Regions from separate parts of the Duganella sp. S19_KUP01_CR8 genome, predicted to be linked through region 2. Evidence: predicted binding sites of a transcription regulator. Region 2 holds the regulator's gene; the other holds the start of a gene.
The links. The regulator sigma-54, encoded in region 2, starts transcription at its own class of promoters, with help from an activator protein. The targets are predictions, from matches to a motif close to TGGCANGNAANCTGCTTT.

Region 1: a site for sigma-54 is predicted at 2,241-2,258, ahead of adh (aldehyde dehydrogenase). Genes of this name have one in related genera too.

Annotation. Positions count from the first base shown of each region.
Region 1 covers NZ_JAQQPR010000057.1:5,287-9,566, reverse strand. The annotation lists gene V6M89_RS30015 (sigma-54-dependent Fis family transcriptional regulator) at 1-282, shown strand, start outside; gene V6M89_RS30010 (DUF779 domain-containing protein) at 283-654, opposite strand; gene adh (aldehyde dehydrogenase) at 657-2,177, opposite strand; gene V6M89_RS30000 (TonB-dependent receptor family protein) at 2,369-4,280, shown strand, end outside.
Region 2 covers NZ_JAQQPR010000009.1:158,122-162,401, reverse strand. The annotation lists gene V6M89_RS11645 (alginate lyase family protein) at 1-791, opposite strand, end outside; gene hpf (ribosome hibernation-promoting factor, HPF/YfiA family) at 890-1,249, opposite strand; gene V6M89_RS11635 (RNA polymerase factor sigma-54) at 1,327-2,805, opposite strand; gene lptB (LPS export ABC transporter ATP-binding protein) at 2,811-3,563, opposite strand; gene lptA (lipopolysaccharide transport periplasmic protein LptA) at 3,566-4,165, opposite strand; gene lptC (LPS export ABC transporter periplasmic protein LptC) at 4,173-4,280, opposite strand, start outside.

The DNA of each region.
Region 1 (4,280 bases), on a different contig from region 2:
GGCAATTTCCGCCAGCTGACCAATCTGTTGCGCACGGCGATCGTGATGGCGGGCGACGAGCACGAGATCTGCCTGTCCCACATGCCGGACGACTTCCTTGACGATATGGAACAAGCGCCGGCCCAGGAGGAGATAACCGCCAGCAGCGCCAACCTCGAAGAGCTGGAGCAGTCGGCCATATTAAAATCGCTGGCGGCGCACGGTGGCAATGTCTCCGCCACCGCGCGCGCCCTCGGGGTATCGCGTAACACCATCTACCGCAAGGTGCCCAACCTGAAATAACTAGGGCGATGGCTTCAACACAGCCATTTCCTCGTCGGTGAACAGGCGCGAGCGGGTCAGGAAGCGCCTGCCCGTGCCGTTATCGAGCGAGAACATGCCGCCGTTGCCGTCGACGACGTCGATGATCAATTGCGTATGCTCCCAGTACTCGAACTGTTCGCAGCCCATGTAGAACGGCGCCCCATCAAGGTTACCAAGATAGACATCGGTATCGCTGATGTTGAACTCTCCCGCCGGATAACACATCGGCGTGCTGCCGTCGCAGCAGCCGCCGGACTGGAAAAACATCAGCGGCCCGTGACGGCTACGCAGCGCGGCGATCAATTCGAACGCCGCCGGCGTGGCCATGACACGGGCGATGATGTGGCTCATGGCTAGAAGAAGCCCAAGGCGTTGGGGCTATAGCTGACCAGCAGGTTTTTGGTCTGCTGATAGTGGTCCAGCATCATCTTGTGATTTTCGCGGCCGATGCCCGACTGCTTGTAGCCGCCGAACGCCGCATGCGCTGGGTACAGGTGATAGCAATTGGTCCAGACGCGGCCAGCCTGGATCGCGCGGCCGACACGGAAGGCGCGCGATCCGTCGCGGGTCCACAGGCCGGCGCCCAGGCCGTACAGCGTGTCGTTGGCGATGCGCAGCGCATCCGCTTCATCCTTGAACGTCGTCACCGACACCACCGGCCCGAAGATCTCTTCCTGGAAGATGCGCATCTTGTTATCGCCCTTGAACACCGTCGGACGCACGTAGTAGCCATCCTTCATATCGCCCGCCTGGACATTGCGTCCGCCGCCGGCCAGCAATTCCGCGCCCTCCTGCTTGCCGATGTCGATATACGACAGGATTTTTTCCAGCTGCTCCTGCGAGGCCTGCGCGCCCAGCATGGTGCTGGCGTCCAGCGGATTGCCTTGCTTGATCGCGGCCACGCGGGCCAGCGCGCGCTCAATGAACTTCTCGTAGATCGATTCCTGGATCAGCACGCGCGATGGGCAGGTGCACACCTCGCCCTGGTTCAGCGCGAACATCGCAAAGCCTTCCAGGCACTTGTCGAAGAAGGCGTCGTCGGCGTCCATCACGTCGGCAAAGAAGATGTTCGGCGATTTGCCGCCCAGTTCCAGCGTGACCGGGATCAGGTTCTGCGCCGCGTATTGCATGATCAGGCGGCCGGTGCCCGTCTCACCGGTGAAGGCGATCTTGGCGATGCGCTTGTTGGAGGCTAGCGGCTTGCCTGCTTCCAGGCCAAAGCCGTTCACCACATTTAATACGCCGGGCGGCAGCAGGTCGGCAATCAGCTCTATCAGCACCATGATCGACGCCGGCGTCTGCTCGGCAGGTTTCAGCACCACGCAGTTACCAGCGGCCAGCGCCGGCGCCAGCTTCCATACCGCCATCAGGATAGGGAAGTTCCACGGGATGATCTGGCCGACCACGCCCAGAGGCTCGTGGAAGTGGTAAGCATAGGTCTCGGAGTCGATCTGCGCGACCGAACCTTCCTGCGCGCGGATGCAGCCGGCGAAGTAGCGGAAGTGGTCGATCGCCAGCGGGATATCGGCGGCGGTGGTTTCGCGGATAGGCTTGCCGTTGTCGATGGTCTCGGCGGTGGCGATCAGCGCCAGGTTGGCCTCCATGCGGTCGGCGATTTTATTCAGGATGTTGGCGCGCTCGGTTTGCGAGGTTTTGCCCCAGGCGTCTTTGGCGGCATGGGCGGCGTCCAGCGCCAGCTCGATGTCCTCGGCGGTGGAGCGCGCCACTTCGCAAAATACCTGGCCGGTGATCGGCGTGATGTTGCCGAAGTATTCGCCCTTGACCGGCGCAACGAATTTTCCGCCGATGTAATTGTCGTAGCGCTCTTTGAAGGGATTGGCGACGCCCAGTTTGCTGATGTCTGCAAGATTCATGTCATCCTCTTTCTGCTGTGGTTATGAGCCGCTTGGTGCGGCGGAGTAGTACGCCACGTTCTTTTCGCAAGCATCGTGCCAGCGGCAATGCCCGGGAAAACAGGGCTATACGCGCTTCCAGGCTGTGACAACTGTTCACTTTTGACACAGTTGTCTATTCCTGAAATACTGACTGCACGACTGGAGAACACATGAAGCACCACCCTTTTCAATTGCAAGCGTTCGCCGCACTGTGCATGGCCGGCGCCGCGACGCTGGCGACGGCCGATGAAACGCCCGACGTGGTCATCGTCAGCGCCACCCGCGTCGGCCACTCCGTTTTCGAGATGCCGGCCGCGATCGACGTCGTCGATGCCGACCGCATTCATGCAAGCCAACCTGGCGTCAACGCATCCGAAGCGTTGGCGGCGGTGCCTGGCCTGGTGGCCCAGAACCGGCAGAACTATGCGCAGGATCTGCAAATTTCCTCGCGTGGCTTTGGCGCCCGTTCCGCCTTCGGCGTACGCGGCGTGCGGCTGATCGCGGACGGCATCCCGGCCAGCATGCCGGACGGCCAAGGCCAGGCCGCCACCTTCAACCTCGACATCGCCGAACGCATCGAAGTGCTGCGCGGGCCATTCTCCGCAATCTACGGCAATCACTCCGGCGGCGTGATCCAGCTGTTCACCCGCGACGGCGATGGCGCGCCCACAGTGGAAACCAATCTGACAGCAGGCAGCTACGGCAGCCGCAAGATCGACGTCAACGCGCAAGGCAGGCAAGCGGGTATCGGCTATGTGCTGGACGCGTCGCGCTTCGAAACCGACGGCTACCGCGCCCACAGCGCCGCCACCCGCGAACAGGCCTTCGCCAAGTTGACGCTGGCCCCGACGGCCGGCGCCAAGCTGGCCATCGTCGCCAACGCACTGCGCCAGGACGATACGCAGGATCCGCTGGGCGTGACCTGGGCCACCTATCGGCGCGATCCGCGCGCGGGAGAAATCGATGCCACCGATACCCAAGTGCCGAAGCGCACGCTGGCTGACCGCTACAACACCCGCAAAAGCATAGACCACCAGCAGATCGGCGCCAGCTGGGAGCAGCGCTTCGGCGACGACCGCCTGCGCCTGACCAGTTACAGCGGCAATCGGCAAGTGGTCCAGTACCAGGCGTTCTCCAAGGCGTTCCAGGCGCCGCTGACCCACTCCGGCGGCGTGGTCGATTTCGACCGCGACTTTTATGGCGCGGATGTGAGCTGGCTGCACGCCAGCCAGCTTGCAGGCGGCAAGCTAAGTACCACGGTGGGCGTGGAATACGGCCGCTCCACCGACGGCCGCAAGGGCTTTGAAAACTTCATCGGCATCCAGTTCGGCGTGAAGGGTGCGCTGCGGCGCGACGAGAGCGACAAGGTATCGAGCCTTGATTCCTACCTTCAGGCCGAGTGGCAATCCGGCGCATGGATGCTGAGCGCGGGCCTGCGCCATAGCAGCGTCAGATTCTCTGTCGACGATCATTTCCTCAGTAACGGCAATGACAGCGGCAACCTCCATTACAGCCACACCACGCCGGTGCTGGGAGTCCTGTACCACTGGGCGCCGGCACTCAACGTGTACGCCAGCGCCGCGCGTGGCTTCGAAACGCCGACACTGAACGAGTTGTTTTATTCCGGCGTTGCCGGCGGCTTCAACTTCGGCCTCCAGTCGGCGCAAAGTACGCATCTGGAGACCGGCATCAAGGCCCGCCTGGACGAGCGTACCCGCATCAACGCCGCCTTGTTCCAGGTCCGCACCAGCGATGAACTGGTGGTCGACAACAGCAGCGGCGGGCGCACCAGCTATCGCAATGCCGGCAGCACGCTGCGCCAAGGGATGGAACTGTCGCTCGATTCATCGTGGAGCAATGGCTTGAGCACCCGGCTGGCGCTCACCACTTTGCGGGCGATCTACGACAGGGGCTATGGCGTGGTGTCGGAAGGCAGCCGGCTGCCCGGCGTCCCCAACGCCAATGCGTACGGCGAGCTGGCATGGAAGGGCACGGACGACCGCTACAACGCCGCGTTGGAGGCGGTCGCCAGTAGCAAAATCTACGCGGAGGACGCCAACGCCGATCAGCCGGCGCCCGGCT
Region 2 (4,280 bases):
CTGACATTGGCCCGCTCCTGCGTGAAACCGGTGGCCTTTTCCATCGCCGACGGGTCTTGCGCGGCGGCCAGCGTGAAGCGCATCAGCTGGTCCAGTTTGGCGGAATGCAGGTCCAGGATGGACGCGCTCATCACCAGCGGCACGGCCGCGAACACGTGGTAGTGCAAGGCCTTGGCCGCGCGCTCCATTTCCGCCGGCAGCGAACCGTCCGCCGCCACCTGCGCCATCGCGTGCTCGAACACCTTGCGGCCCCAGGCCAGGTAGCGCTCGTCATGCGTGACGCCGCCCACCGCCGTCACCGCCAGGCCTTCCCAGTAGTAGTGGTTATTGCGCGTGCCCTTGTGGGCATCGGAGTGCGCCATGGTGGCGTCGGCCAGCGTCTTGAACCAGGCTTCGATGGTTTGCTGCTGGACGGGGGTGGCGGCCGGCTTGACGCGGGCGTAGCTCAGCGCCATGCCGCCCAAAGTCCACTTGCGCACGTACCAGGCCTGCTCGCTGGACAGCTTGCCCAGCAAGGCCCGCTGCCCGGCCCAGCTCTCCAGCCAGCCCAGCGCGCAGGCGGCGTTGCCCTGGCTGGCGTTCTGCGCCACCTCGGCCAGGAAGTCGTCGATCGGCTTGGTGTTGGCGATATTGCGCGCCCGCAGTACCGGATCGATGACGGAGTGGTGCGCATCCGAGTAGTAGCTGTTGGCGTCGATGTCGATCACGGCCGGCGGCGGCGCGGTGCAGGCCAGCACGGTGGGGGCGGCCAGCGCCAGCAGCCATGCCGTAAATAGTTTAGCTCGTTTCATGCCACTCCCGTCCAAGTTTGGAAAACGTTTACTCTAAACCATTTGGACGCAAAAAAGGGCGCCTCTGCACCCTTAGTTTGATGGTGCCGGGGCCGTTGTTATAGGGCGGCGGCAGCGGGTTCGTAGCTATCCGGGAGATGCTTGATCGCATCGTGGCCGTGCTCTTGGACCTTGGCTTTGTATTTCATGACCTGCCGATCCAGCTTGTCGATCAAGGTATCGATGGCGGCGTACAAGTCTTGGGACAGGCTTTCCACGTAGACGGTCTTGCCCGACATACGCAGGTTGATTTCAGCCTTCTGGCGTTTCTCTTTCTCTTTGAGGTTATCTACAGTCAGGATGACAGCAATATCAATCACTTGATCAAAGTGGCGGGTGACGCGTTCCAGCTTGTTCTGCACGTATTCACGGATGGCCGAGGTCACTTCGAGATGATGTCCACTGATGGTGAGATTCATACACACTCCTAAAGATAATGTCGCTTCTTACGGTTAGTGCGGAGCCCATTACTGCCGGGCGCGCAGGAACCAAGTAACTACAAAGATTTACGGAGACTGACTGGCGGGATCTTCAACGCTTCGCGATATTTGGCAACAGTGCGTCGCGCAATCACCATGCCTTGTTCTCCCAGCATGTCCGCAATCTTACTGTCGGATAAAGGATTTTTCGGGTCTTCTGCTCCTGTCAATTGCACGATGAGTGCACGTATCGCCGTCGAACTTGCTTCCCCCCCCGCTTCGGTGGCGACATGGCTACCAAAGAAATATTTCAACTCAAACATGCCATGCGGGGTCAGCATATATTTTTGAGTTGTTACACGAGAAATAGTGCTCTCGTGTAGTCCCAGTGTATCAGCAATTTCGCGAAGCACAAGGGGGCGCATGGCAACCGCACCATGGGAGAAAAAGTTCTTTTGTCGTTCTACTATCGCTTGTGCAACGCGCAAAATCGTGTCGAAACGCTGGCGCATATTTTTGATCAGCCACTTCGCTTCCTGCAGCTGCGCGCCCATCGCGCCCTCGCCTTTTCCCTGCTTGAGCAGGTTGGCGTACATGGCGTTCACGCGCAGGCGTGGCATGACGTCGTTGTTCAGGCTCACTTGCCAGCCGTTGCGCGCTTTTTTGACGATCACGTCCGGCACCACGTAGTCCGACACGTCCGACGCGAACGCCGAACCCGGATGCGGATTGCACTGGCGGATGACGGTTTGTGCTTCGCGCAAATCTTCGTCGTCGCACAGCAGCGCCTTCTTCAGTTTGTTGAAATCGCGCTGGGCAAACCAGGTCAAATGATTTTCAACAATCGCCAGCGCCATGCGCCGCGTCACCATCGGGATGGCCGGCAAACGCTTGATCTGCAGCGCCAGGCATTCGGACGCGTTGCGCGCGCCCACGCCCATCGGGTCGAAGCTTTGCAGCATCGACAAGGCGGTCTGCAACTCGTCGATCTCCAGCTCCAGCTCTTCCGGCAGGCGGGCCAGGATTTCTTCCAGCGATTCTTCGAGGTAGCCGTTCTCGTCCAGCGCGTCGATGATCAGCTCGACCAGCGCGCGGTCACGCATCTCCAGCACCGTCACCCGCATCTGCTCCATCAGGTGCTCGCGCAGCGTGCAGTGGCTGGCCTCCAGCTGCGGACGCGAGTCCTCGTCGTCGGGCGCCTTGCTGCGGCCGGCGTCGCTCCAGTCGACGTCGGCGTCGCTGCTGGTGCTTTCGGTGTCGGCGGCCGGGCCGTCGTAGTTGTCGGCGTCGGCGGCCGGCGCCTCTTGCGCGTTGGGCGGGCCTTCCGGCGGCGCGTCGCCGACCGGGGCTTGCTGGCTGATGGCGCCGTCCGACAGCAGCCGCAGCGAGCGGTCCAGCGGGTCGTCGAGGCGCTCCAGCAGCGGATTATCGGTCAGCAGCTGTTCCAGTTCCTGGTGCAGCTCCAGCGTCGACAGTTGCAGCAGCCGGATCGACTGCTGCAATTGCGGTGTCAGCGCGAGGTGCTGCGACGTGCGCAGTTGCAAAGACTGTTTCATGGGTTTTACATACGGAAGTGTTCACCCAGATACACGCGACGCACCGATTCGTTGGCGATGATGTCGTCTGGCCGGCCTGAAGCCAATACCGTGCCCTGGTTGATGATATATGCGCGGTCGCAGATGCCCAGCGTCTCGCGCACATTGTGATCGGTAATGAGGACGCCGATGCCGCGTTCCTTGAGGAAGCGCACGATGCGCTGGATCTCAATCACGGCGATCGGGTCGACCCCGGCGAATGGTTCGTCGAGCAGCACGAAGCGCGGATTGGTCGCCAGTGCGCGCGCGATCTCCACGCGGCGGCGCTCGCCGCCTGACAGCGACAGCGCCTGGTTCTCGCGCAGCTTTTCGATTTGCAAATCGGCCAGCAGGGTATTGAGCCGTTCATCAATGGCAGCCTTGGATAAAGGCTTGCCGTCCACTTTCTGAATTTCGAGGACGGCGCGGATATTTTCTTCCACCGTCAGCTTGCGGAACACCGACGCTTCCTGCGGCAGGTAGGACAAGCCGAGCGAGGCGCGGCGGTGGATCGGCAGCGAGGAGATATCGGTGCCGCTGATATCGATGCTGCCGGCGTCCGACGGCACCAGGCCGACGATCATGTAGAACGAGGTGGTCTTGCCGGCGCCGTTGGGGCCGAGCAGGCCCACCACTTCGCCGCACTCGACTTGCAGGGACACGTCGTGCACGACCTGGCGCTTGCCGTAGGTCTTTTGCAGGCCGCGTACGATCAGGGTGCTACCGCAGGATGATTCCATGCTTACTTCTCCGTGGCCGGCGGCGTCGATGCGGCGGCCGGCGCGGCCGGACGGATGGTCGGCTGGATCACCATGGTGCCGCGGCCGGCGCCCGGCTTGCTCACGCCCGAGACGTTGTTCTTGACATCGAAATGCTCGGTGCGGCTGTCGTAGGAAATGAACTCGCTGTTGACTTCGCTGGTCATCCGCGGGCCTTCCAGCTGGCGCACCTTGGCTTTCGAGAACAGCTTGACCAGGTCGGTCTTGTCGCTGTATTCGATGCGCTCGGCTTCGCCCTCGATCCACTGGTCGCCGGCGCCGTCGCGCTTCTGGCGGAAGGTCGACAGCGTACCTGGCGTGCTGGTCAGCACGACGAAGTTATAGCCTTCGGGATCGGTGGTCACCACCGCCTTCGGCGACTTCATCAGCAGGGTGCCGCGCGTCAGCACGACATTGCCGATCAGCGTCTTGATCTGCTTGACGTCGTCGATTTGCAAATCGTCGTAATCGATCTTGGTCGGCTTGTTCGCATCCGCTTTTTCCGCGTGGACCACACCGGCCGCCATCAACAGCATCGCCGCCGAGAGTATCAGTTTCTTCATCATCATTCCATTCATCATCATTGTTTCCTCAGTGGCCGGCGCGCGGCGGCATCACCAGCTGTCCGCGTCCGCCCAGCTGCACTTCGCGGGTGGCGTTATTGGCCTTCATGCCGATGCCGTTGGCGGTGGCGTTGCC